Pigmentiphaga aceris: one gene and its partner. The protein of the gene in region 1 interacts with the protein of each later gene in a pairwise test. Links are inferred from orthologs where the notes say so. Each region holds a gene or a part of one and is shown on either strand. Other genes may lie near its edges.

Evidence for each region.
Region 2: the proteins of pheT (region 1) and secD interact in binary tests that used the Escherichia coli proteins (3 or more experiments, as listed by UniProt). The link is inferred for Pigmentiphaga aceris from one-to-one orthologs.

The regions. Positions count from the first base shown.
Region 1 is NZ_CP043046.1:2,123,063-2,134,383, forward strand. What follows is about bases 1-3,022. They hold pheT (phenylalanine--tRNA ligase subunit beta), read left to right. Parts: upstream 1-318; coding sequence 319-2,727; downstream 2,728-3,022. Other genes in these bases: pheS (phenylalanine--tRNA ligase subunit alpha), read left to right, coding at 1-237; FXN63_RS08945 (integration host factor subunit alpha), read left to right, coding at 2,876-3,022. Also shown: more of FXN63_RS08945, read left to right, coding at 3,023-3,226; FXN63_RS08950 (MerR family transcriptional regulator), read left to right, coding at 3,241-3,654; FXN63_RS08965 (DUF3606 domain-containing protein), read left to right, coding at 3,993-4,382; FXN63_RS08970 (hypothetical protein), read right to left, coding at 4,462-4,755; FXN63_RS08975 (D-amino acid dehydrogenase), read right to left, coding at 4,851-6,095; FXN63_RS08980 (LysR substrate-binding domain-containing protein), read left to right, coding at 6,223-7,194; FXN63_RS08985 (HAD-IA family hydrolase), read right to left, coding at 7,215-7,874; FXN63_RS08990 (sensor histidine kinase), read right to left, coding at 7,928-9,115; FXN63_RS08995 (response regulator), read right to left, coding at 9,117-9,833; FXN63_RS09000 (efflux transporter outer membrane subunit), read left to right, coding at 10,243-11,321.
Region 2 is NZ_CP043046.1:4,633,370-4,644,574, reverse strand. The notes cover bases 5,153-8,058. They hold secD (protein translocase subunit SecD), read right to left. Parts: upstream 7,589-8,058; coding sequence 5,717-7,588; downstream 5,153-5,716. Other genes in these bases: yajC (preprotein translocase subunit YajC), read right to left, coding at 7,753-8,058; secF (protein translocase subunit SecF), read right to left, coding at 5,153-5,715. Outside these bases: FXN63_RS20155 (cytochrome b/b6 domain-containing protein), read right to left, coding at 1-55; FXN63_RS20150 (TonB-dependent siderophore receptor), read right to left, coding at 136-2,646; FXN63_RS20145 (FecR family protein), read right to left, coding at 2,757-3,836; FXN63_RS20140 (RNA polymerase sigma factor), read right to left, coding at 3,957-4,475; more of secF, read right to left, coding at 4,774-5,152; more of yajC, read right to left, coding at 8,059-8,103; tRNA guanosine(34) transglycosylase Tgt, read right to left, coding at 8,166-9,359; tRNA preQ1(34) S-adenosylmethionine ribosyltransferase-isomerase QueA, read right to left, coding at 9,356-10,528; FXN63_RS20105 (SUKH-3 domain-containing protein), read left to right, coding at 10,875-11,205. UniProt on the Escherichia coli protein: Part of the Sec protein translocase complex. Interacts with the SecYEG preprotein conducting channel. SecDF uses the proton motive force (PMF) to complete protein translocation after the ATP-dependent function of SecA.

The DNA of each region.
Region 1 (11,321 bases):
TCCGCAGAAATCGACATGATGTTCACCTCCGGTCCCAACAAGGGCCGCTGGCTGGAAATCTCGGGCTCGGGACAAGTGCATCCCAGCGTCGTGCGTAACTTCGGCCTGGACCCGGAACGTTACATCGGCTTTGCGTTCGGCTCCGGCCTGGAACGCCTGACCATGCTGCGTTATGGCGTCAATGACCTGCGCCAGTTCTTCGAGGGCGATCTTCGTTTCTTGAAGCAGTTCAACTGACGTCGGTTCGCCGACCCCTTGTCACGATGCGCCTGCGGATTGCTCGCGGCGCTACCTGAATCCGACGCTGGACCCCTGAACATGCAAATCCCTGAATCCTGGCTGCGGTCGTTCTCCGACCCGGCGCTTAGCACCGACGAACTGGCACACCGCCTGACCATGGCCGGCCTGGAAGTCGAAGATGCTGCCCCTGTCGCCCCGCCGTTCTCGGGTGTTGTGGTCGCGCACGTGCGCGAACTCGCCCCGCACCCGAACGCAGACAAGCTGCGCGTCTGCCAGATCGATGATGGCTCCGGCCAACTGCTGCAGATCGTCTGCGGCGCACCGAATGTCGAAGTCGGCATGAACGTGCCGCTGGCTCGTGTCGGTGCCGAACTGCCTGGCGGCATCAAGATCGGTGTCGCGAAAATGCGCGGCGTCGAATCCGCCGGCATGCTGTGCTCGGCACGTGAGCTTGGCCTGTCGCAAGACCACGCCGGCCTGATGGTGCTGCCGGCTGACGCCACACCTGGCCAATCGGTGCGTGACACGCTGTCGCTGGACGACACCGTATTCACCTTGAAGCTCACCCCGAACAAGGCTGACTGCCTGTCCATTCTGGGTGTTGCCCGTGAAGTGTCGGCATTGACCGACGCGGAACTCAAGGTCCCGGCCTTCACGCCGGTGGCTGCCACCATTGAAGACCGCCTGCCGGTATCGGTGCAGTCGCCCGACCTGTGTGGCCGTTTCAGCGGCCGCGTTGTGCGTGGCGTCAACGCCCACGCCAAGACCCCGGACTGGATGGTGCAGCGTCTGGAGCGGGCAGGGCAGCGCTCGATTTCGGCCCTGGTCGATATCTCCAACTACGTCATGCTGGAACTGGGTCGTCCCAGCCACGTGTTCGACCTGGACAAGGTCAGCGGCGGCCTGCAAGTACGTTGGGCCAAGGAAGGTGAAAGCCTGTTGCTGCTGAACGGCCAGACCGTGCAGTTGGACGGACAGGTTGGCATCATTGCCGACGACCGTGGTGTGGAATCGCTGGCGGGCATCATGGGCGGCGACCACACCGCCGTCACGCTGGACACCACCAACGTTTTCCTGGAAGCCGCTTTCTGGTGGCCGAATTCGATCGCTGGTCGCGCACGTCGCTTCAACTTCGGCAGCGACGCCAGCTACCGTTTCGAGCGTGGTGTGGACTTCGCCACCACGGTCGAACACCTGGAATACCTGACCCGCCTGATCATCGAGATCTGCGGCGGCAATGCCGGTCCGGTCGATGACCAGACGCTGAGCCTGCCCGCGCGTGATCCGGTGCAATTGCGCGTGGCGCGCTGCCATCGCGTGCTGGGCGTGCCTGTCGACCAGGCCGAGATCGCCCAGATCTTCTCGCGCCTGGGCCTGGCCTTCACCTTCGATCAAGATGCAGCGGTCTTCACGGTCACGCCGCCTTCCTATCGTTTCGACATCGAAATCGAAGAAGACCTGATCGAAGAAGTGGCCCGCGTCTACGGCTTCGAGCGTATTCCCGATCTGCCGCCGGTTGCCCCGGCCGCCATGATCGCGCAGCCGGAAGCCCAGCGCAGCGCCCACGCGCTTCGCCACGCCACCGCTGCGCTCGATTACCAGGAAGTGATCAACTTCAGCTTCGTGGAAGCCGACTGGGAAAAGAACTACGCCGGCAATGCCGACCCGATCACGTTGCTCAACCCCATCGCCAGCCAATTGTCGGTGATGCGCAGCAGCCTGATCGGCGGCCTGGTGGCCAACGTGCAGTACAACGTCAACCGCAAGCAGCCGCGCGTTCGGGTGTTCGAGCTGGGTCGCATCTTCCGCCGTGATGCACAGGTCGCTGATGGTCCGCTGTCAGTGGCGGGTGTGGATCAGCCAGTGAAGCTGGCCGGTATTGCTTACGGCCCTGTGGTTGAAGAGCAGTGGGGGCAGGCCGCTCGTCAGGTCGATTTCTTCGACGTGAAAGCCGACGTGGAAGCATTGTTCGGCAGCCGCACGCCGCGCTTCACGGCGGCACAGCATCCCGCCCTGCATCCCGGCCGTTCTGCCGCAGTCGAAATCGACGGCAAGGCAATCGGCTGGATCGGTGAACTGCACCCGCGCTGGGTGCAGCAAGCCGAACTGCCGCATGCGCCAGTGGTCTTCGAGCTGGATGTTGCCCTGCTGGGTGAATATGGTCTGCCGACCTTGCACGAAGTCTCGCGTCAGCCGGTTGTCATCCGCGATCTGGCCCTGTGGGTGGACGAATCGGTCAGCGCGCAATCGTTGCTCGATACGGTGGCCAAAACCATCGCTGCCGATACTGAGTTGGCGGTCGTCCGGGATGCACGCATTTTCGATGTTTGGCGAGATAAGTCCTTGTCAGCAAAGGAAAAAAGCCTTGCCTTCCGCTTCTGGGTGCAGGATACTTCGGTGACTCTCGACGATGCCCGAGTCGACGCTTGCATCACCAAATTGCGTGATGCATTGATCTCCGGGCATGGTGCCCGGCAACGGGCCTGACGCGGGGTTCGCGCCTCACCGGCGCGCGGCGCCTCCCTGCTGTCGCGGGCCGGGTCCAGTATCCGGCCCTTCCGAGGTTGAACGTTTTAGGTCTATGCACTCCCTCCACTCCGACGCTGACTCCCTCTTGCTTTCCGGCCACGATGAGCTGCCTGCGCCCGCAGCTCCTCGCGACGACGATGATGCCCACACCTTGACCAAGGCTGAACTGGCTGACCTGCTCTTCGAGCGGGTTGGCCTGAACAAGCGCGAGGCCAAGGACATGGTGGAGACTTTCTTCGAAGAGATTCGCGACGCGCTTGAGCGCGGCGATATGGTCAAACTGTCTGGCTTCGGAAATTTTCAGGTCCGCGACAAGCCCCAGCGGCCTGGCCGCAACCCGAAAACCGGGGAAGAGATTCCCATCACGGCACGTCGTGTCGTGACTTTCCACGCCAGCCAGAAACTCAAGAGCATGGTCGAGCAGGTCGCCCTGCGCGATCATCAGCGTCAGTCTTGAAAGGCTGAATTGTCATGGCGCGTACTGAATCCTCCGTTATCCTGCCGCCGATCCCGGCCAAGCGTTACTTCACGATCGGCGAAGTCAGCGAGCTGTGCGGTGTAAAGCCCCATGTGCTTCGCTACTGGGAACAGGAGTTCAACCAGCTCAAGCCTATCAAGCGACGCGGCAACCGGCGCTATTACCAGCACCACGAGGTTCTGCTGATCCGCCGGATTCGCGAGTTGCTTTATGAGCAAGGCTTCACCATCAGCGGCGCACGCAACCGCCTGGACGATGGCCGCGCCAATCGCCACGGCGATACCGTGCCCGACGATGCCTTGCCACCAATCAACGACGACGTCGTGTTCAAGCGCGAAGAAGTCGAAGCGCTGCGCACTGGCCTCACCGGATTGGCGAATTACATCGTCACCGCACTGAAAGTCTGAAACCTGCTATAATTTTTTTCTGTTCGGGGCGTAGCGCAGCCTGGTAGCGCACTTGCATGGGGTGCAAGGGGTCGTGAGTTCGAATCCCACCGTCCCGACCAAAGAATAGCAAGACCAAAAACGGGTTACGCCGCAAGGCGTAACCCGTTTTTCATTGCTGGTGAAAATTACGTTGAAAACGCAAATTACGATAAAAATGCGTCTTCTGTCGCAGCGGATTTATTCAGAACTGTTATACTAGCGCCTGCAGTTTTCAGTCGGGGCGTAGCGCAGCCTGGTAGCGCACTTGCATGGGGTGCAAGGGGTCGTGAGTTCGAATCCCACCGTTCCGACCAGTATTGAAAAAAGCCGTTGGTGAATTAATTCACCAACGGCTTTTTGTATTGGTTTTTGAAGTTCATTCTGCGATTGGCAAACTGAATCGCAACCAAGCTGCACGTATGCCGCACGTCGGCATGCATGTTGCTATTCTCTGTCGCTGGGATTCCCCCGCAAGACTGGAGATACGTATGGCTGACGGCACGACCACATCCACGAACACCCCAGGCACCAAGGCCAAGACCAAGGCGAAAGCTGCCACTGCCGAACGTACCAAAATCGACCTGAGCGATGCAGACGACTTGCGTTTCTGGACAGACAAATTTGGTGTGACTGCCGTTCGGATAAAGGACGCGGTGTCGTCGGTCGGTACCTCGGCGATCAAGGTCGAGCAATACCTGAAGAAATAATGATTTTCTGCTGCCCGCGTAATGCAGGGGCAGACGACATGCATGAAAAAGGGCCCGCATCTGCGGGCCCTTTGGCTTTCTAGCGAACCAGCTTGATTTCGAAATAGGCCTCGGGCGCTTCGCCCAGGCCATTGAAGCCTTCTGTCTGTGCCTTCATGGCTGCCTTCTGCCAGCGCAGCGCCTGCGTCCGGTCATCAGCCGACAATTCATCTTCCGACGAGTCTTCGGCATTGGTCCAGGCGCGGTAAGCTATGCCAACTTCGTCGGCACCTCCCAGTGCTTTTTCCAATGTCTTGCCATAACGGCGTTCCGCCTGCTGGCGAACATCGGCGGGAATCTCGGGGAAGTCTTGCAGGGCGACGGTGTACTGCATATCGGGCTCCATGGTCATGATGACCAAAGTTTGAGTGCTGTATATTTATACAGTACCAATGCCGAGTTTTGCAATGGGTGGTGCCCTGCGCATAGTCAATATGTGGGTTTGAACAACTTCGCACGTTCGTCTGCGCGTCCGGCAATCATGCCGGCCAGCAGATGTGCACTGCCGGTCGCCAAGGTGAACCCGAGTGCGCCATGACCGATATTCATCCACAGGTTGCGCACGCGGGTAGGTCCGATCAGTGGCACGCCTTCGGGTGTCGCGGGTCGCAGGCCAGCCCAGGTGGTCGGTGCGCCAGATGCCGACAGACGCGGGAACAGTGCCTCGGTCTGGCGGGCAAGCGTGGCAATGCGTTCAGGACGAATGATGGTGTTGTCGTCACCCATGTCCACAATGCCAGCCACCCGCAGGCGGTCGCCAATGCGGGCGTAGACCACCTTGTTCTGCAGGTCTGTCACGCTGACTGTCGGGGCGTTGCTGACCGGCACCAGCGGGTAGGTCAGGCTGTAGCCTTTCAGCCCGTACAACAAGGGTCGAATACCCAGCGGGCGGGTCAGGCGGGGCGCATCGACGCCTGTCGCGAGTACAAAGGCATCGGCTTCAAGCAAGTCGCCATCGACTTCTACTGCGCTGATCTGGTCACCACGGGTAATCAGTCGCGTCACGTTCGCGCCAAAGCGGAACACCACACCTTGGGTGCGCAAGCGTGCGACCAAAGACTCGCACAACTGACGGCAATCACCGCTGTCTTCGCTGCGGGTGAAGATGCCACCGGCGATCTCGCCACGAACGTCTGCAAGTGCGGGTTCGATGGCCACGCACTGGTCGGCGTTCAGCACTTCCTGGTGGCAGCCCAGCGTGGCTTGGTAGTCAGTCTGTGCGCGCGCATCGTCAAACGACTTGGCCTCACGGTGCATCACCAGTTTGCCGCTGCGCGCAAACTCGAAGGGCACGCCTTCCTGCTCTGCCAGCTCGTGATACAGGTCACGGCTCAAGAACGACAAGGCCAGCAATTTTTCAGCCGTCTGGCGGCTTTTTGCCGCATTGCACGCAAGCACAAAAGCCGCGCTCCAGCGCCACTGATTCGGGTCCAGGCGAGGGCGGAAGCGCAGCGGGGAATTGCGATCCAGCAGCCAGCCCGGCACCTTGCTCAGGACACCCGGCCCGGCAAGCGGGGCCACAAAGCTGTAGCTCAGTTGGCCACCGTTGGCAAAGCTGGTTTCTGCTCCTGCCGCGTCGGCCCGATCGACAACCGTGACCTGGTGTCCGTCGCGCGCCAGATAGTAGGCGGTGGTCATGCCAATGATGCCAGCACCGACGACAAGGATTTTCATGCTGCGATTCCGTGGGTGGGCGCGTGACGTGCGCCCCGACCATCAAGATAGGCGGCCGTTCGCCTAAGCGCCAATACCTGTTCGTGCAAGAATATAGCTTCAGGCTATACCCCCTTCGGACGGTTCCATGCGGCTGCGCCAGATAGAAGTCTTTCGTGCCGTGATGCTGATGAAAACCGTCAGCGAAGCGGCGCGTTACCTGCATGTCTCACAGCCGGTCGTCACCCGTGTGCTGCAGCATGCCGAACAGGAACTTGGCTTTGCCTTGTTTGAACGCGGCCGTGGTCGCATGATGCCCACGCCCGAAGCGCTGGTGTTGTTCGAGGAAGCCAATCGTGTCTACGGTGGCATTGAACGCCTTCGAAAAGTGGCTGGTCACTTGCGTCATCATGGCGCGGGTGTGCTTCGCGTGGCGGCCACGCCCAGCCTGGCGCAAAGCGTGTTGACCGGCGCGGTGCAACGCTTCGGACAGCGTCATCCCGACGCCGGCTGCCGCATTCTCAGCCACCACTCGCACGACATTCTGCAAGGCCTGCTGGCCCACGATTTCGATCTGGGATTCGCAATAAACCCGCCCGAACACGAGGCCATCCGTGCGGAAGTCGTGGGACACGGCCGCATGGTGCTGGCCGTGCCGGCCGGCATTGCGCCACCCGCTGGCAGGCCGCTGCATCTGGACGATTTCCTGGGCTTGCCCTTCATCGCGCTGGACGACGAAAGCCCCTTGGGCATGCTGGTGCAACAGCGGCTGCGCGATGCCGGGGTAGACGCCGTATCGCGCCTGGAAGTGCAGACCTATTCCCTGGCTCGTGCACTGGTGGAAAGCGGGGCAGGGGTGGCAATCGTCGATCAGAACACGGCGGTCAGCGGGGCCTTCGATGCCTTGACGCTATATGCCATTGAACCACCGCTACGCTTCGATGTGGTGATGCTGCGCGCCGCCCACCGCCCCAGTTCGGTCCTGTCGGACAGCCTGGGCGAATGCCTGCGTGATGCCCAGGCCAAGTTGGATGCCCGCTTGCCACAGGTGATCGATTCGACACCGGTTGCCTGGGAAGCGGCCCCACGCGCCGCATCCGGTCTGACGCAAGACGAATAGTCGGGTTCGGAAAAAAGACGTCAGGCCGCCACGCGTGTCAGCACGTCTGCCAGGTCATCGATCAGCCTGACACGGTCGCTTGGCCAATGCGTGCCAGGCGTATCGATGCGATAAGCCAGCACGTGCACGCCTGCGGCGATGCCTGCTTCCACGCCGGCAACACTGTCCTCGACCAGCAGGCAGCGTTCGGGCGGCAGATCGAACAAGGCGCAGGCTGCCAGCACCAGGGCCGGGTCAGGTTTCCAGGCACCGACTTCATAGGCGCTGACAATCCGGTCTTGGAAATGCGACAGCATGCCGGTGATTTCCAGGCAGGCTTCGATCTTGGCGCGTGGGGCGTTGGAGGCCACACACATCGGCAAGTGCAATGCTTCCACCAGAGCAACCGCACCAGCAATGGGTTGCAAGTGTTGGCGGAAGGTATGCAAGGTACGCGTGCGGAAATCTTCGATGAAGTCATCGGCCACCGCATGGGGGTATGCAGCGCGCAGTTCGTCCACGATCCGCGCAAACTGGCGGCCCCGGTTGCGGGCAAGCATGTCTTCGTAATCGAGCACCACACCATGCTCGGCAAGCATGTCCAGGGCTACCTTGGCAGACAAGGTTTCACTGTCGACCAAGGTGCCGTCGCAGTCGAAAATCACCGCGTCAATGCGGTCAGGGGCAGTATTTGAACTCATGGCATAGGTCCTGGTTCACAGACCGAGGACTATGCCATAGGCGCATGACAGCTTCAGTTTGTCCGCGACAGGTCCGTTGGCTGAGCCTGCGCCGTGCGCGGCAGCCGCACGGTAATGCTGGCTCCACCGGCTGCCGATCGGCCCACCTGCACATCACCGCCTTGTTGGGTGCTGAGCATTTTTACGATGGTCAACCCAAGCCCTGAACCACCGGTACCACGCGATCGTGAAGAATCAGATCGATGGAAGCGCTCGAACAGATGCGCCATCACATCGGGCGGCAAGCCCGGGCCGTTGTCGCTGACGGTCAGTGTGGACCAGTTGCTGTCGGCACGCAGTGCAACTTCCAGGCGGGTAGCACCGGTTGCGTAACGCAGTGCGTTTTCGATCAGGTTGACCAGAATCTGCCGCAGCCGGTCGGCATCTGCCCACGCCACCACATTGTTTGACGAGGTAATCAACACCGCTTCCAGCGCAGACTCGTCAAAACGGTTCTGGTAGTCGGCCAGTACACGGCGGGTGAACTGGGTCAGGTTCAGATTTTCAGGGTGCAGCGACAGGCGTCCGGCATCTGCCAGCGACAAGGTGTGCACGTCATCGACCAGGCGTCCCAGGTGTTCCACCTGTTGCAGCAGCCGGGCAAATTCTTCCGGCGTGGCGGGAATCACATCATCGCAAAGCGCATGCAGCCGCGCGCGCAGTACCGTCAGTGGCGTACGCAATTCGTGAGACATGGCTGCGGCGGTGCTTCGTCGCTCACGTTCCAGCCCTTGCAGCGAATCGGTCATCTGGTTGAAGTCGGATACCAGCTCTGCCAGCTCGCCGCGCGACTGCCCGATGTGGGCGCGAACCGCAAAGTTTCCGCGCGCCACTTCGCGTGCCGCCTGCGCAATCGACCCCAAAGGTTTGGTGACGATGCGCGACAGCCAGAAGCCTGCGCCCAGCCCGAAGGGAATGCAGATCACCAGGCCCATGACCAGTGACCACTTTTCGCCGAACCACAGGTCTTCGCGCCAGTAGTGGCCGTAGATTTCGTAGGCGCGCGGGCTGTCTTCCTGGTCGCTGGCCTTCAACTGGTCGAGTTCCGCGCGCACGTCGCTGGGCAGGCTGTCGTAGAACTCGCGGTATTGCGAATCGGTGAAGAAAAAGACACTGGATGCCAGGATGGCGATGGTGGCGACCACCACAATTGCCATCTGGACGCCAAAGCGTACCCAGATCCGGTCTAGAACGCGGGCCATGTCAGGACTCGGGCCATAAACGGTATCCGATGCCCCGCACGGTCTCGATCAGGTCACCACAGCCGGCCAGCTGCAACTTGCGGCGCAATTTGCTCAGGTGCGAATCCACCACTCGATCCAGCGCATCGCTTTCGGGCATGCAGGCGGTGATCAATTCCGCACGTGAAAAGCAGCGCCGTGGCTGCCGTGCCAAATGGGCCAGCAACCGATATTCGGTCAACGTCAGGGCCAGGGGCTGGGCCACGCCCGCTTCGTCATAAGCCGATGCCGCGTGCGCGGTCTCGTCGATTTCGATGCGGCCGACGCGAATGGTCGCAATTGCCGTATCTACCGGAGAACTGCGCCGCAATACCGCGCGCACCCGTGCCACGACTTCGGCCGGGTTGAAGGGCTTGGCGATGTAATCGTCCGCGCCCATACGCAGACCCAGCAGCTTGTCCACGTCGTCGGTCATGGCCGTGACCATGATGACAGGGGTCAGGCTTTCGGCGCGGATGTCGCGCAGCACGTCCACCCCATCGGCACCGGGCAGACGAATGTCGAGCAAAACCAGGTCTGGGCGCAACTGACGGAACAGTTGCAGGGCGGCGGGGCCGCTGGCGGCGTGATGAGTTCGCAGGCCGTCTCGTTTCAGATAAGCCAGCAGGATGTCCGCGATACCGGGTTCGTCTTCCACGACCAGCACCAGCGGCACGGGGCGGTGCGCATCGTTATGCATGAGTGTCCTTTCTGGCGCAGTACGCATGAATGCCTTGGCTGCATGTACCAGCGTTTGTCTTCTGCGCCTATCTGCGCATTATGCCGATTTTGTCCGGGTTTCAAGCTTGCCCTGGGCAAAGCCATGAGGAGTCGTGGCGCGCTTGCCGCGTTGTTGCACGGCGGCTGCGTGTCTACACGCAGTCTCCACAAAACGTGCACCGCTGCACAAGCTTCGATCGTGAAAATCGCTGCAATGCTGGGTCGATGCTGCGTACGCTGCGGGTGCCTCCGATGATTTCCGGCGCTGTGTCCGGTTTCCCCGGGTGAGTTTGCCTCAGACCGTTTTCTTTCAGATCGCTTGATCGGCCCAATTCTTTCAGCCCAGTTCTTTCAGCCCGATTTCTCCCGCCCCTTCAAGAGCCATCGCCTTGTCTGCCGCCCGTCTCTTGCTCGCTTCGATCGCCGCCGTCGGCCTGTCGGCGCTGGGGGCGTGCGCCAGTGTAGAGCCGGTGGTGCTGCCCAACACCGTGCCCGCTGTCTACCAGCAAGGCGGGGCAGCCAGCCTGAGCGCCGAGCCTGCGCCCGATTTGCGCAGCTGGTGGCAGAGCTTCCACGACCCGGTGCTCGATGGCCTGGTGTCCCAGGCCCTGGAACAGAATCTGGGCCTGGCCCAGGCACGCAGCCGCTTGCGCCAGGCGCGTCAACTGGCTACGCGTGCCAACGTGGGTTATCTGCCGGGCGTCAGCTTCAATACCCGCAATGCGCAGGACGCCTCTGCCATCGACACCTTCTTCCAGGCCAGCCTGGACGCCGTGTGGGAATTGGGCTTGTTCGGTGCGCGCGAAGCCACCCAGATGCAAGGCGAGGGTGCTATTGCAGGCGTCTTGGCCGATACGCAGGCGGCCCGTGTGTCGGTGGTGGCGGAAGTGGTGCGCAATTATCTCGATCTGCGTGCTGCGCAACAACGGCTGGACGGTATCGATCGGCTGCGCGCATTGGAAACCCGGGCGCTGAGCTTGGAAGACGTGCGTGTACGCACCGGCCAGGCTCCGGCCAGCGAGCGCGCGCAGGTGCAGTCACGTCTGGCGCAGCTGGATGCCGAATCTGCCGAGCCACGTGCGGCCATTCACGCAGCCGCACAAGGGCTTGCGGTCTTGCTAGGGCGAACCGCGCCCGATGCGCAGTGGTTCGACACTGCTTCCTTGCCGCAGCTGTCCACGCCGTCGCTTACGCAGGTGCCCGCCGATCTGCTGCGCACACGGCCTGAAATCCGCAAAGCCGAAGCCCATGTGCTGGAAACCGCCGGCGACCTGGGCTTGGCACGTTCGGCGCTGTATCCGCGTGTGGTGCTGGGCGCGTCCTACCTGTATTCCTACAACGTCACTCAGAACCGTCCGGCGCGATTCAACAATCTGCCGATCATCGGCCCGGTGATCGACGTACCTTTGTTCGATTGGGGACGCCGCCGCAGCAACGTGGACGCACAGCAAGCTGCGCTGGACGCTGC
Region 2 (11,205 bases), 2.5 Mb from region 1 along the record:
GGAAGAGGCGCGTGGGAAGGTCCCACACGCGAATGCGTTTGCCTGAAACGGACATGCTTGGTCTTCCAGCGGGAAAACCCAGAGCATAGAAAAAAGCGCCCGGGTGCGGGCGCTTTTTTTAAGACTTAGTTCAGATCAGAAGCGGCCGCGCAGGGTCAGCATGGCTGTGCGAGGCGTACCGTAGAAGCTGCCGTAGTCGAGCGTGCCAATGGTGCTGTAGTACCGCTTGTCGAACAGGTTGTTCACGTTCAACGACGCCGTCCACCGGCTGTTGATCGTGTAATCGAGGTGGGCGCTCGCCAGAATGTAGCCACGCTGGATGAAGCGGTATGGGGCGGTCTGGTTGCTGACCGTGCCATCGCCATTTCGCACATACGCGAAATCGTTCACAAAGGTCTTGCTTTGCGCGGTGATGCCGCCGCCAAGCTTCCAGCGGCTCAGGGAACCCTGGAGACGATACGAGGCAAAAGCCTTGACCAAGTGCTCGGGGTTCAGGCCATTGAAGCGCGGTTGCCCCGCCGCGTTTTCGTTGCGGTTGTCGTTGTAGCTGTAGCTCAGCGAGACGTGCAGGTCACGAAGGGGTTCGCCGCTCAGCTCGGCATCGAAGCCCTCGCTTACCACCTGACCCGTGCCCAGGTAGCAGCAGCTACTGCCCATCGGACCATTGCTGGCGCGGTAGTTGGGGTCGCGTACGGCTTCGCCCTCTCTATTGATGCGATAGAAGGCAAACGCACTTTGCAGTCGTCCTCCCAGATGACTGCCCTTGACGCCGACTTCGTAATTCCTGCCGGTGATCGGATCCAGCGGACGTCCAGGTTCCGGTCCCGCCAGGGAGCTGGCTTGGGACTTGAAGGTCTCAGCCAGACTGGCGTAGGCAGTCCAGGTCTGGTTTAGGTCGTAGGTCGCAGCCAGGTAGGGAGTGAAGACATTCTCATCGCGGTAGTCGGTGATTGAGGTACTCGTCGGTGTGCCGCTGGCGTTCACGCTGTTGAATTCAAAGCGGTAGTGATAACGGCTCAGGCGGCCGCCTGCGATGAGGTGCAAGGGATCCGTGACGTGAAACCGGACCGATCCGTAGATGCCGGCCTGTTGCTGAGGCAGACTGTATCGCCGGTACATCGTCATCGGAGACGACGGCTGACGGTAATCGTAGGGGTCGAACGCGTAGATGTTGGGAATCCTTGCGGTGACATAGGGCTCGTGCCGCAGGAAATCCGTGTCCAGTTTAAAGCGTGACCAGTCGGCACCGAGTATCACGTCATGCTGGCGTCCAAGCAGCCCGAAGCGGCCTTTCAGGGATGCATCCAACGAGCTGTTTTGCCACGTCTCGTTCTGGAGGTTGGTGCCATTGCTGTAGGTGCCGTAACCGGTGTTCAGGTTCGGGGCACCGAAGAAATAGTGGTCGTATCGATCCTGCGTGGCGCGCTCGTGGTTCACGGCCAGGTCCAGCCGCCAGTCTTCGTTGAAACGATGGGCGACTTGCCCGAAGACCGTCTTGATACTTTTGTCAGCGTGGTCATTGGCACCGCTGAGGAAGATAGTATGCGGCAGTCTGAGGTCTTCACCGGTGCTGGCACGGGGCAGGCCGTAACCCTGGACGGACGAGTCGCGTTTGACGTAGCTGGCACCCAGGGTCACGGTAGTGTCAGGCGTCAGGTCGGCTTCCAGAATGCCGTACGCTAAGGTACGTTCGCTCTCGGCCACGTCGAAGAAGAAACGCTTGTCTTCGCGGGCCAGGACGGCACGACCGCGTATGCGACCGTCCTCGGTCAAAGGCCCGCTCACATCAATGTCGGCACGTTTGAAGTTGTAGCTTCCATACTGGGCTTGAACAATCGTCTGGGTTTCACGGGTGGGACGCTTGCGCACCAGATTGATGACACCGCCAGGCTCGCCGTTGCCGCCGAACAGACCGTCGGCACCCCGCAGCACTTCCACGCGGTCGTAGAACGCCATGTCGTTGTCGATGCCGTAACCGCGATCGACGCCTGCCCCGCCGTCCACCCGCATGTTGGTCATGCCGACCTCGAAACCGCGTGCAAGCGCCCGGTCGGTCAGCATGGCACCCTGGAAGCCGGTCACGCCCGGCATGGCCTTGAGGGCGTCAGGCAGCGTCGTCAGGCCCAAATCCTCGATCTGCTGGCGGGTGACCACCGACACGGACTGCGGCACCTCGCGCAGAGACAGGCCCATCTTGCTGCCGACGGTCGAGGACTGGGCGACATACGAACCTGTGCCCTCAGTCGCATCGTCGTGACCAACTGGCGCGGTGACCGTCACCGGCGCAAGCGTGGCCGGGCCAGTCTGCGGTGCCTGCTGCACGGTCAGCACGCCGTTGCTGATGGTGCCAACCAGGCCCGTTCCCGCCAACAGTCGATCCAGCGCTTGCCGGGCAGTCATCGATCCCTGGATGGCGGGTGCCGTCTTGCCGGCAACGAGCACATGCGAAAACGCCACGGAGGACATGCCGAGGGCGGCACCCAGTTCGTTCAGCGCATCGCCCAGCGGCTGTGCGGCAATAGAAAGAGCAATGGGCCGTGCGTCCGTGATGGCTTGCGCGTGAGCCAATGCGGGCACGGACAGCGCCAGGGCAATGGCAAGCGCCAGCGGCGCTGGGTGGAAACGAGTGGACTGCGGGTAACGCATGAAGGTGGCTTCCTTGGATGGCAAAGAGAACGAAAACAATTCCCACTACCGTTAAAGACGCACACCCCCCTGAAACGGACACCTCGGTCGGCTAAATTTTTTTGATGTCTTCAACGCGTGCCAACGACTTCCCGTTTGCCATCGTCGCGAGGCCTGAGTTTCACCGGCAGGATGCGCGGAAGTACCTGGGCCAGGGTATCGGGGCGGGCGATCTCGAAGCTGCCGCCCAGGCGCAGATCGGCCACCTTCGGGTCCGTGACCACCAGGCCGGTGGGGCCGTAACGCTCCATCTCTTCGATGGCGCGGGACAGCGGGGTATCGGAGAAGCGCAGTTGTCCCTTGCGCCACGGCGCCACGCTGGAGACCGGTACGGCAGCCACCTCGCCGACGATCCCGTTTGCGGTGACCTGAACCGCCTGGCCGGCACCCAGCATCGTTCCGATGCGCGTGGCGAGGGAGGTGGTGCCATCGACTGCCACCCGGCCTTCCTCGACGGCAACTTCCACGGTGCCCGCCTTGCTGCCGGTGGTGTCGTAACGCACCGAAAAACGGGTACCGACGACGGTGATGCTGGCGGGGCCGGCCAGTACGCGGAAGGGCTTGGCCGGGTTTGGTGAGACCGTGAACATCATCTGGCCCTCGTCCAGGCGGACTTCGCGTCGGTCCCGGTACAGGGCGACTTCGGCTCGTGTCTTCACATCCAGCACCAGTTCGCTGCCGTCCGGCAAGGTGGTGGTGATGCGCTGCCCCGCCTGGGTGGCGTAGTGCTGCGTGAAGCTTGGCTCGTGCCACAAATGCCAGCCAATGCCCGCAGACAGGAGCAGCAAGCATCCCAGCACGAGTGCAGCCGGGCTGGGCATGAGCCAGGCCAGGCGCGACCGCGCAGGTCGACGATTGGTGCGCGGCCGAGTCGTGGCAGGAATGTCTGTGGGGGCATCTGCCGAGGCGACGGACTCAGGCAACGATTGCGCGCGGCGCTGCGCAGCTTGCTCGTCCCCCAGGCTGCGCAAGACGGTGAAGCCCTGGTCCAACTGACGGTAGGCATTCAGATGGGCTGGGTCGGCAGCCAGCCATTGCTGGAATTGCGCCTCATCAGTGGCGTCGAGCCCATCTTCCCGGCGGGTATGCCACTCGGCCGCCGCCGCGATCGCCGGATCGAGCGTGCGCATGAAGGCGTCGTGCTCGCGCATCTCCCGCTCCTCATCGAATGAGGCGTCGGGGCGCGCAACTGGGGGCGTGGGATGACTCATCTCAGGAATGGAAGCGCACAGGTCCGGTCGAACGGACACCTGAAGAAACGCGATAGTGGCTCATGGTTTCGGCTTGTCGGCATTTTCCGTGGCAGCCAGCGCTTGCCTGCATGTTTCACACACGGCTTTGGCACGGGTCACATATTGCTTGACCATGCTGAGCGACACGCCCATCCGGTCGGCGATCTCCTGCTTGGACAGACCATCGAACACATACAGGCTGAAAGCTTCCCGGCAGCGGGGCGGCAAGGTGTCGATGGCCTGGAGATAAGCCTGTACCGCCTGCGAAGATGCGTAGGCTTCTTCTGGCTGCAGGTGACGCGGCCCGGCGGGATGGCTGAGGTCGTCAAGGTCGTCGAGGCTGTCGGCTTGTCGCACAGCCGTGCGGCGGTCCAGATCGATTTTGGCGGTGGTGGCAACTTGGCGCAACAAGGCCGCTGGACTGAGGATGGCCTGACCAGCCTGCTGCATCTTGAGCACACGTGCGAAGCTCTCCTGCGCCAGATCGGCCGCGGTGTCGCGGTCTCTGGCCTTGCGCAGGCAGAAGTTCAGCAAGTCTCGGTAATAGCGGGTCAGCACAGTCCGGCCACGGTCTTAAACAACAGGCCTTCCCAGGCAGGGCTGTGTCCAGACTGACAAATCAAGGAAACCGGAATCTTACCTTGTGATGAGAATGCGTCCCACTCTTGAAATGCATCATCGCCGGTTCAGGGCCTTCCCCAAGCTGAAATGAAAAACGGGCTGGTTCCGATACAAACCCGGAACCAGCCCGTTCGATCCAGCGGAGCACCCCCTGATTTTGGAGGGGGCTGTCCTGGTGGGGTCTTCTACGGCAAGTCGGCAAACGGCGCGTGGCGCACGCTTGCCGCGACCGACATCAGCCGACCACTTCGCCGCCTTTCTCGCCTTCCTTCTTCACCGGCTTGATCATGTCTTCGCGGGTCACGCCCAGCCACATCGCGATGGATGCCGCCACGAACACCGACGAATAGATACCGAACCAGATGCCGATGGTGATGGCCATTGAGAAGTAGTGCAGGGTCGGACCGCCGAAGAACAGCATGGCCAGGATCATCAACTGGGTCGAGCCGTGGGTGATGATCGTGCGCGAGATCGTGGCGGTAATAGCGCTGTCGATCACTTCCTTCACGCTGGCCTTGCGGTACTTGCGGAAGTTTTCACGGATACGATCCATGATCACCACCGACTCGTTCACCGAGTAGCCCAGCACCGCCAGAATGGCCGCCAGCACCGGCAACGAGAACTCCCACTGGAAGAACGCGAAGAAGCCCAGAATGATCACCACGTCGTGCAGGTTGGCGACCACGCCGGCCAGTGCGAACTTCCACTCGAAGCGGAAGGCCAGGTAGATCACGATGCCGATCACCACGAAGGCAAGCGCCATCAGGCCGTCATGTGCCAGTTCCTTGCCGATCTGCGGGCCGACGAATTCCACGCGGCGCAGTTCCACCGTTGGATCCGCGACCTTCAGAGCAGCCAGCACTTCCTGGCTTTGCGTGGCGGATTCCTTGCCCGCCTGAATCGGCAGGCGAATCATCACGTCGCGCGAGGTGCCGAAGTTCTGCACCTGGAAGTCGCTGTAGCCCTGGCCCGAGATCACCGTGCGGACTTTGTCCAGCTCGGGAGCCTGCGGGTAGGCCACTTCCATCACCGTGCCACCGGTGAACTCGATGGACAGGTGGAAGCCCTTGGTGGCGATGAAGAAGACGGCGGCCAGGAAGGTGACCAGGCTGATCAGGTTCAGGATCAGCGCATACCGCATGAACGGTATGGTCTTTCGAATGCGGAAAAATTCCATGTCAGACCTTAGTGGGTTTCCAGACGGTGCCGATCGACAGCTTCGTCAGCTTCTTCTTGCGGCCGTACCAGAGGTTGGCCATGGCGCGGAAGACCATCACAGACGTGAACATCGAGGTAGCGATACCGATGCAATGGACCACCGCGAAGCCGCGCACCGGGCCGGAGCCGAAGGCAAGCAGCGCCACACCGGCGATCAGCGTGGTGATGTTGGAGTCCAGAATCGTGCCCCACGCGCGGTCAAAGCCAAGGTGGATGGCCTGCTGCGGCGTTACCCCGTTGCGCAGTTCCTCGCGGATACGTTCGTTGATCAGCACGTTGGAGTCGATGGCCATGCCCAGCGTGAAGGCAATAGCCGCGATACCCGGCAGCGTCAGCGTGGCTTGCAGCATCGACAGCACGGCCAGCAGCATCAACAGGTTGACCGACAGCGCAATGGCCGAGAACACACCGAACAGCATGTAGTAGACGATGATGAAGACCGACACGGCGATGAAGCCGTACATCGTGGCGTCAAAGCCCTTCTTGATGTTGTCGGCACCCAGGCTCGGGCCAATGGTGCGTTCTTCGATGATCTCCATCGGCGCAGCAAGCGAACCTGCGCGCAGCAGCAGTGCGGTGTCGCTAGCTTCAGCCGAGGTCATGCTGCCGGAAATCTGCACGCGACCACCAGCGATTTCGCCACGGATCACAGGAGCCGTCACCACTTCGCCCTTGCCCTTCTCGAACAGCAGAATGGCCATGCGCTTGTTGACGTTGTCGCGGGTCACGTCGCGGAAGATGCGCGAACCCTTGGCGTCGAGCGTCAGGTGAACAGCGGGCTGCTGGCTCTGGCTGTCGAAGCCGGCCTGGGCATCCTGCAGGTTTTCACCGGTCAGCACAATCTGACGACGCACCAGTACCGGACGGCCATCACGTTCGCTGTAGCGCTCCAGGCCAAACGGCACGGTGCCGCCCGCCAATGCGGCCTGGGCTTCAGGTGAATCGTCGACCAGACGCACTTCCAGCGTGGCGGTACGGCCCAGGATGTCCTTGGCCTTGGCCACGTCCTGCACGCCCGGCAACTGCACCACGATACGATCGGCACCTTGCTGCTGGATGATCGGCTCGGCCACGCCGAGTTCGTTGATCCGGTTGTGCAAGGTGGTGATGTTCTGGCGCAGTGCGCTGTCTTGCGCGGCCTTCACGGACGCTGCGGTCAGCGAGCCGATCAGCTTGAAGTCGGTGCCAGCATTTTGCTCGACCACTTGCAGGTCGGGCAGGTTGTCACGCAGCACGTCACGGGCACGACCACGCGAGTCGTCGTCACGGAACACGATTTCGATCGTGTCGCCAACGCGGTTGATGCCGGCGTTGCGCACGTTCTTGTCGCGCAGTTGCGTGCGAATGTCGCTGGTCAGGGAGTCATAACGCTTGGTCAGCGCGCCCTTCATGTCGACTTGCAGCAGGAAGTGCACACCACCACGCAGATCCAGACCAAGGTACATCGGCAGCGCATGGATGGCGGTCAACCAGGACGGCGAAGCCGACAGCAGGTTCAGCGCCACGATGTAGCTGGGGTCAGTCGGATTCGGGTTCAGCTCGCGCTCAAGCAAGTCCTTGGCACGCAGCTGGGCGTCGGTGTTCTGAAGGCGGGCACGCACCGTGCCAACCGGGCCATTCTGGTCGAAATACAAACCGGTGTTGGTCAGCTTCGCGGCGTCGAGGATCTGTCCGACGCGCGTCATCATTGCCGGATCGACCTTGACGGTTGTCTTGGCGCTGGACACCTGGACCGCGGGCGACTCACCGAAGAAATTCGGCAGCGTGTAAAGGATGCTGATCACGACCGCCACGGCGATCATGATGTACTTCCAAAGGGGATAGCGATTCATGTGTCATCCAGATTCGGAAACGCCCACGATCGGCGCGCCGACAAACACGAGAAGGGCCCGGGCATTGCACGGGCCCTTCGAACGAAGGGGCCGGACAAGCCGGCCCGCCTCTTTAAGCGTGCACGGGCAGCCATGACGATTCGTCAGGCTGCCACCGCAGTCGATTACAGGGTCTTCAGCGTGCCCTTGGGCAACACGGTAGCCACAGCAGCCTTCTGCACCACGATTTCGACCGGCTTGTTCTCGTCGCGGCCGATGTCGAGCGTGATGAATGCATCGCTAACCTTGGTAATGCGGCCAGCCAGACCACCAGCGGCAATGACTTCTTCGCCCTTGGCGAGCGCGGCGATCAGGGCCTTCTGTTCCTTCTGACGCTTCATCTGCGGACGAATCATCAGGAAATACAGCACAACGAACATCAGGGCGATGGGCAACATGCCCATCAGCGCGCTTTCGCCGCCGGCGGCAGGCGCCGCTTGAGCAACGACCGCGCCGAGCGTGGAAGAAATCGACATTTTGTCTCCGTAATCAATGACTTGCGTCTAGTTAAGCGTGGGATTGTAGCTGACCGTAAGCGCTAGACACCACGCGCACGATCTGCCGCGAAAGCAGCGCGCCAGGCAGCGAAGGTACCGCCACCGATCGCGTCTCGCATCTGCTGCATCAGATCCAGGTAGAAATACAGGTTGTGGATCGTATTCAACCGCGCGCCGAGGATCTCGTTCGAGCGGAACAGATGATGCAGGTAACTGCGAGTGAAATTCCGACACGTATAGCAGCCACAAGTTTCATCCAGCGGTGCCATATCTGCGCGATATCGCGCATTTCGGATCTTCACATCGCCAAAACGGGTGAACAGCCAGCCGTTGCGGGCATTGCGGGTGGGCATCACGCAGTCGAACATGTCGATGCCCTTGGTCACGCCTTCGACCAGGTCTTCCGGCGTACCCACGCCCATCAGGTAGCGCGGGGCGTTCTGCGGCAGCTTCGGACCGACATGGTCCAGGATGCGCAGCATGTCTTCCTTGGGCTCACCCACCGACAGACCGCCGATGGCATAGCCATGGAAACCGATATCGGTCAGCCCGGCCAGCGATTCGTCGCGCAGCGGCTCGTACATGCCGCCCTGCACGATACCGAACAAGGCATTGGGATTCTCCAGACGATTGAACTCGTCCTTGGAACGCTGCGCCCAGCGCATCGACATGCGCATCGATTTCGCCGCTTCCTCGGTCGTGGCCGGACGGTCACCCACCATATATGGGGTGCACTCGTCGAACACCATGGCGATGTCGGAATTCAGGCTGCGCTGAATGCGCATCGATTCTTCCGGCGTCAGGAACAGACGCGTGCCGTCGATGGGGGAGGCGAACTTCACGCCTTCTTCCGTGATCTTGCGCAGGCCTTCCAGGCTGAACACCTGGAAACCGCCCGAATCCGTCAGGATCGGCTTGTTCCATTGCATGAACCCATGCAGGCCCTTGTGGGCGTCCATGATTTCCGTGCCCGGACGCAGCCACAGGTGGAAAGTATTGCCCAGCACGATCTGCGAGCCGATCTCGACCAGCTCGTTCGGGGCCATGGCCTTGACCGTGCCGTAGGTGCCGACCGGCATGAAGATGGGGGTCTCGACCACACCGTGATTGAGCGTCATGCGCCCGCGGCGGGCCAGGCCGTCAGTGGCCAGCAGTTCGAAACTCAGACCGTTGGTTGGCGCGTTGCCGGCCTTGTTCTCGTTGTCGTTTGTTAGACCGTTCGTCAGACCGTTCATGCTTGTCCTGCAGAAGTTTGGGGCGCAATCAGAGGGCGCTCGATCAGCATGGCATCGCCATAGCTGAAGAAACGGTAGCGCTCGGCCACCGCATGCGCGTAGGCAGCCTTGACTGCATCGGTACCAGCCAAGGCGGAGATCAACATCATCAACGTCGACTTGGGCAGGTGGAAGTTCGTGACCATCGCGTCGATCACGTGGAAAGTGAAGCCAGGAGTGATGAACAGACGCGTATCACCAGACTGCGCGTCCAGCGTGGCGGGCGGGCGGGGGAGGGTGCTCGTCCCGTCCAAGGCGGGATGGGCAGCAACGCTTGCGCGCGTTTTCGCCGTTGCGGTCGCAGCCGATTCCAGTGCACGAACGCTGGTCGTGCCAACCGCGATCACCCGACCGCCAGCAGCACGGGCAGCATTGATCGCATCGACGGTTTCCTGCGTGACCGTATACAGCTCGCTGTGCATCACGTGTTCAGTCAGATTCTGCACACGAACCGGCAGGAAGGTGCCTGCGCCCACGTGCAGCGTCACAAACGCCGTGTTCACGCCCTGCGCCTTCAGCGTGGCCAGCATATCCGCGTCGAAATGCAAACCTGCGGTCGGGGCCGCAATCGCGCCCGGCTCACGGGCATACACCGTCTGATAACGCGCATCGTCGCCTTGGTCGGGCGTGTGCGTAATGTAAGGAGGCAAGGGCGTCTGGCCGTGCTTTTCCAGCAATTCCAGCACCGGGCCTGCAAAACGCAAATCGAACAGATCGCCGCCATCGCCGGCGCGGCCCAGCACCGTGGCGTCGAACGCATTCGACAGACGCAGACGCGCCCCCGCCTTGGGCGACTTGCTGGCGCGCATGTGTACCAGGGCACGGTCCGTCTCGACAATGCGCTCCACCAGGATCTCGACCTTGCCGCCGCTGGATTTCTCCCCGAACAGGCGTGCCTTGATCACGCGGGTGTCGTTGAACACCAGCAAATCGTTCGGGCGAAGCAGAGACGGCAGATCGGCGAACTGGCGATCATGCAGCAGGCTCGCGGGGTCAAGGTGCAGCAGGCGGCTGGCCCTACGCTCCACAGCGGGCGCTTGGGCGATCAGCTCCGGCGGCAGGACATAGTCGAAATCGTCAACGGTAAGGCCAGGCACGGCAGCAGAATCCTGAGAAAAGCCGGCAATGATACCGCTTCAATGCGTTCGGCGTGACGAAGTGGCAAATTCATGCTTATAATGCGTGGCTTCACGGGGTGCGCAACAACGCATCTCAGCAGTTGGTGGTGGCAGTAGGTGGCTTACAAACCTATGGCCTGGACTTGGTTCCGAACCGTCAATGACTGCAACCTGCCCGGGTGGTGAAATTGGTAGACGCAGGGGACTCAAAATCCCCCGCCGCAAGGCGTGCCGGTTCGATTCCGGCCTCGGGCACCAAATTTGAAAAGCCGCTAGCTCTCACGAGTTAGCGGCTTTTTTCTTGCGGTTTTTCTTTGTGATGGCTGTTTGATTTGGCCCCAAACCCGAGACCCAACCAATGACCCCCATCCCCTCAAGCATTCGCCCCTTGTTCGAAAACGCCGGCTTCAGCCGCGAGTCTTGCAATGTGCTGGGCGCAGGCCATACCGCCGCTGACATTGCCCAGTCAATTTTCCGTGAGTTCGGCGGACTGGAAGTGGGGCAGTGCGGGCGAGGGGAAGAGATGGCAAGCAGCGACGTGTGCTTTTTCTCTGCGCCTCACACGGATCAACACGAGGAAGTCGCTGACTGGCATAAGTCCTTGCCATCGCTGTTTGCTGTGGCCGAAGCTCACCACAATCACATGATGGTGCTGGTTGCCGATGGCGGTGCGTACTATTTCTATACCT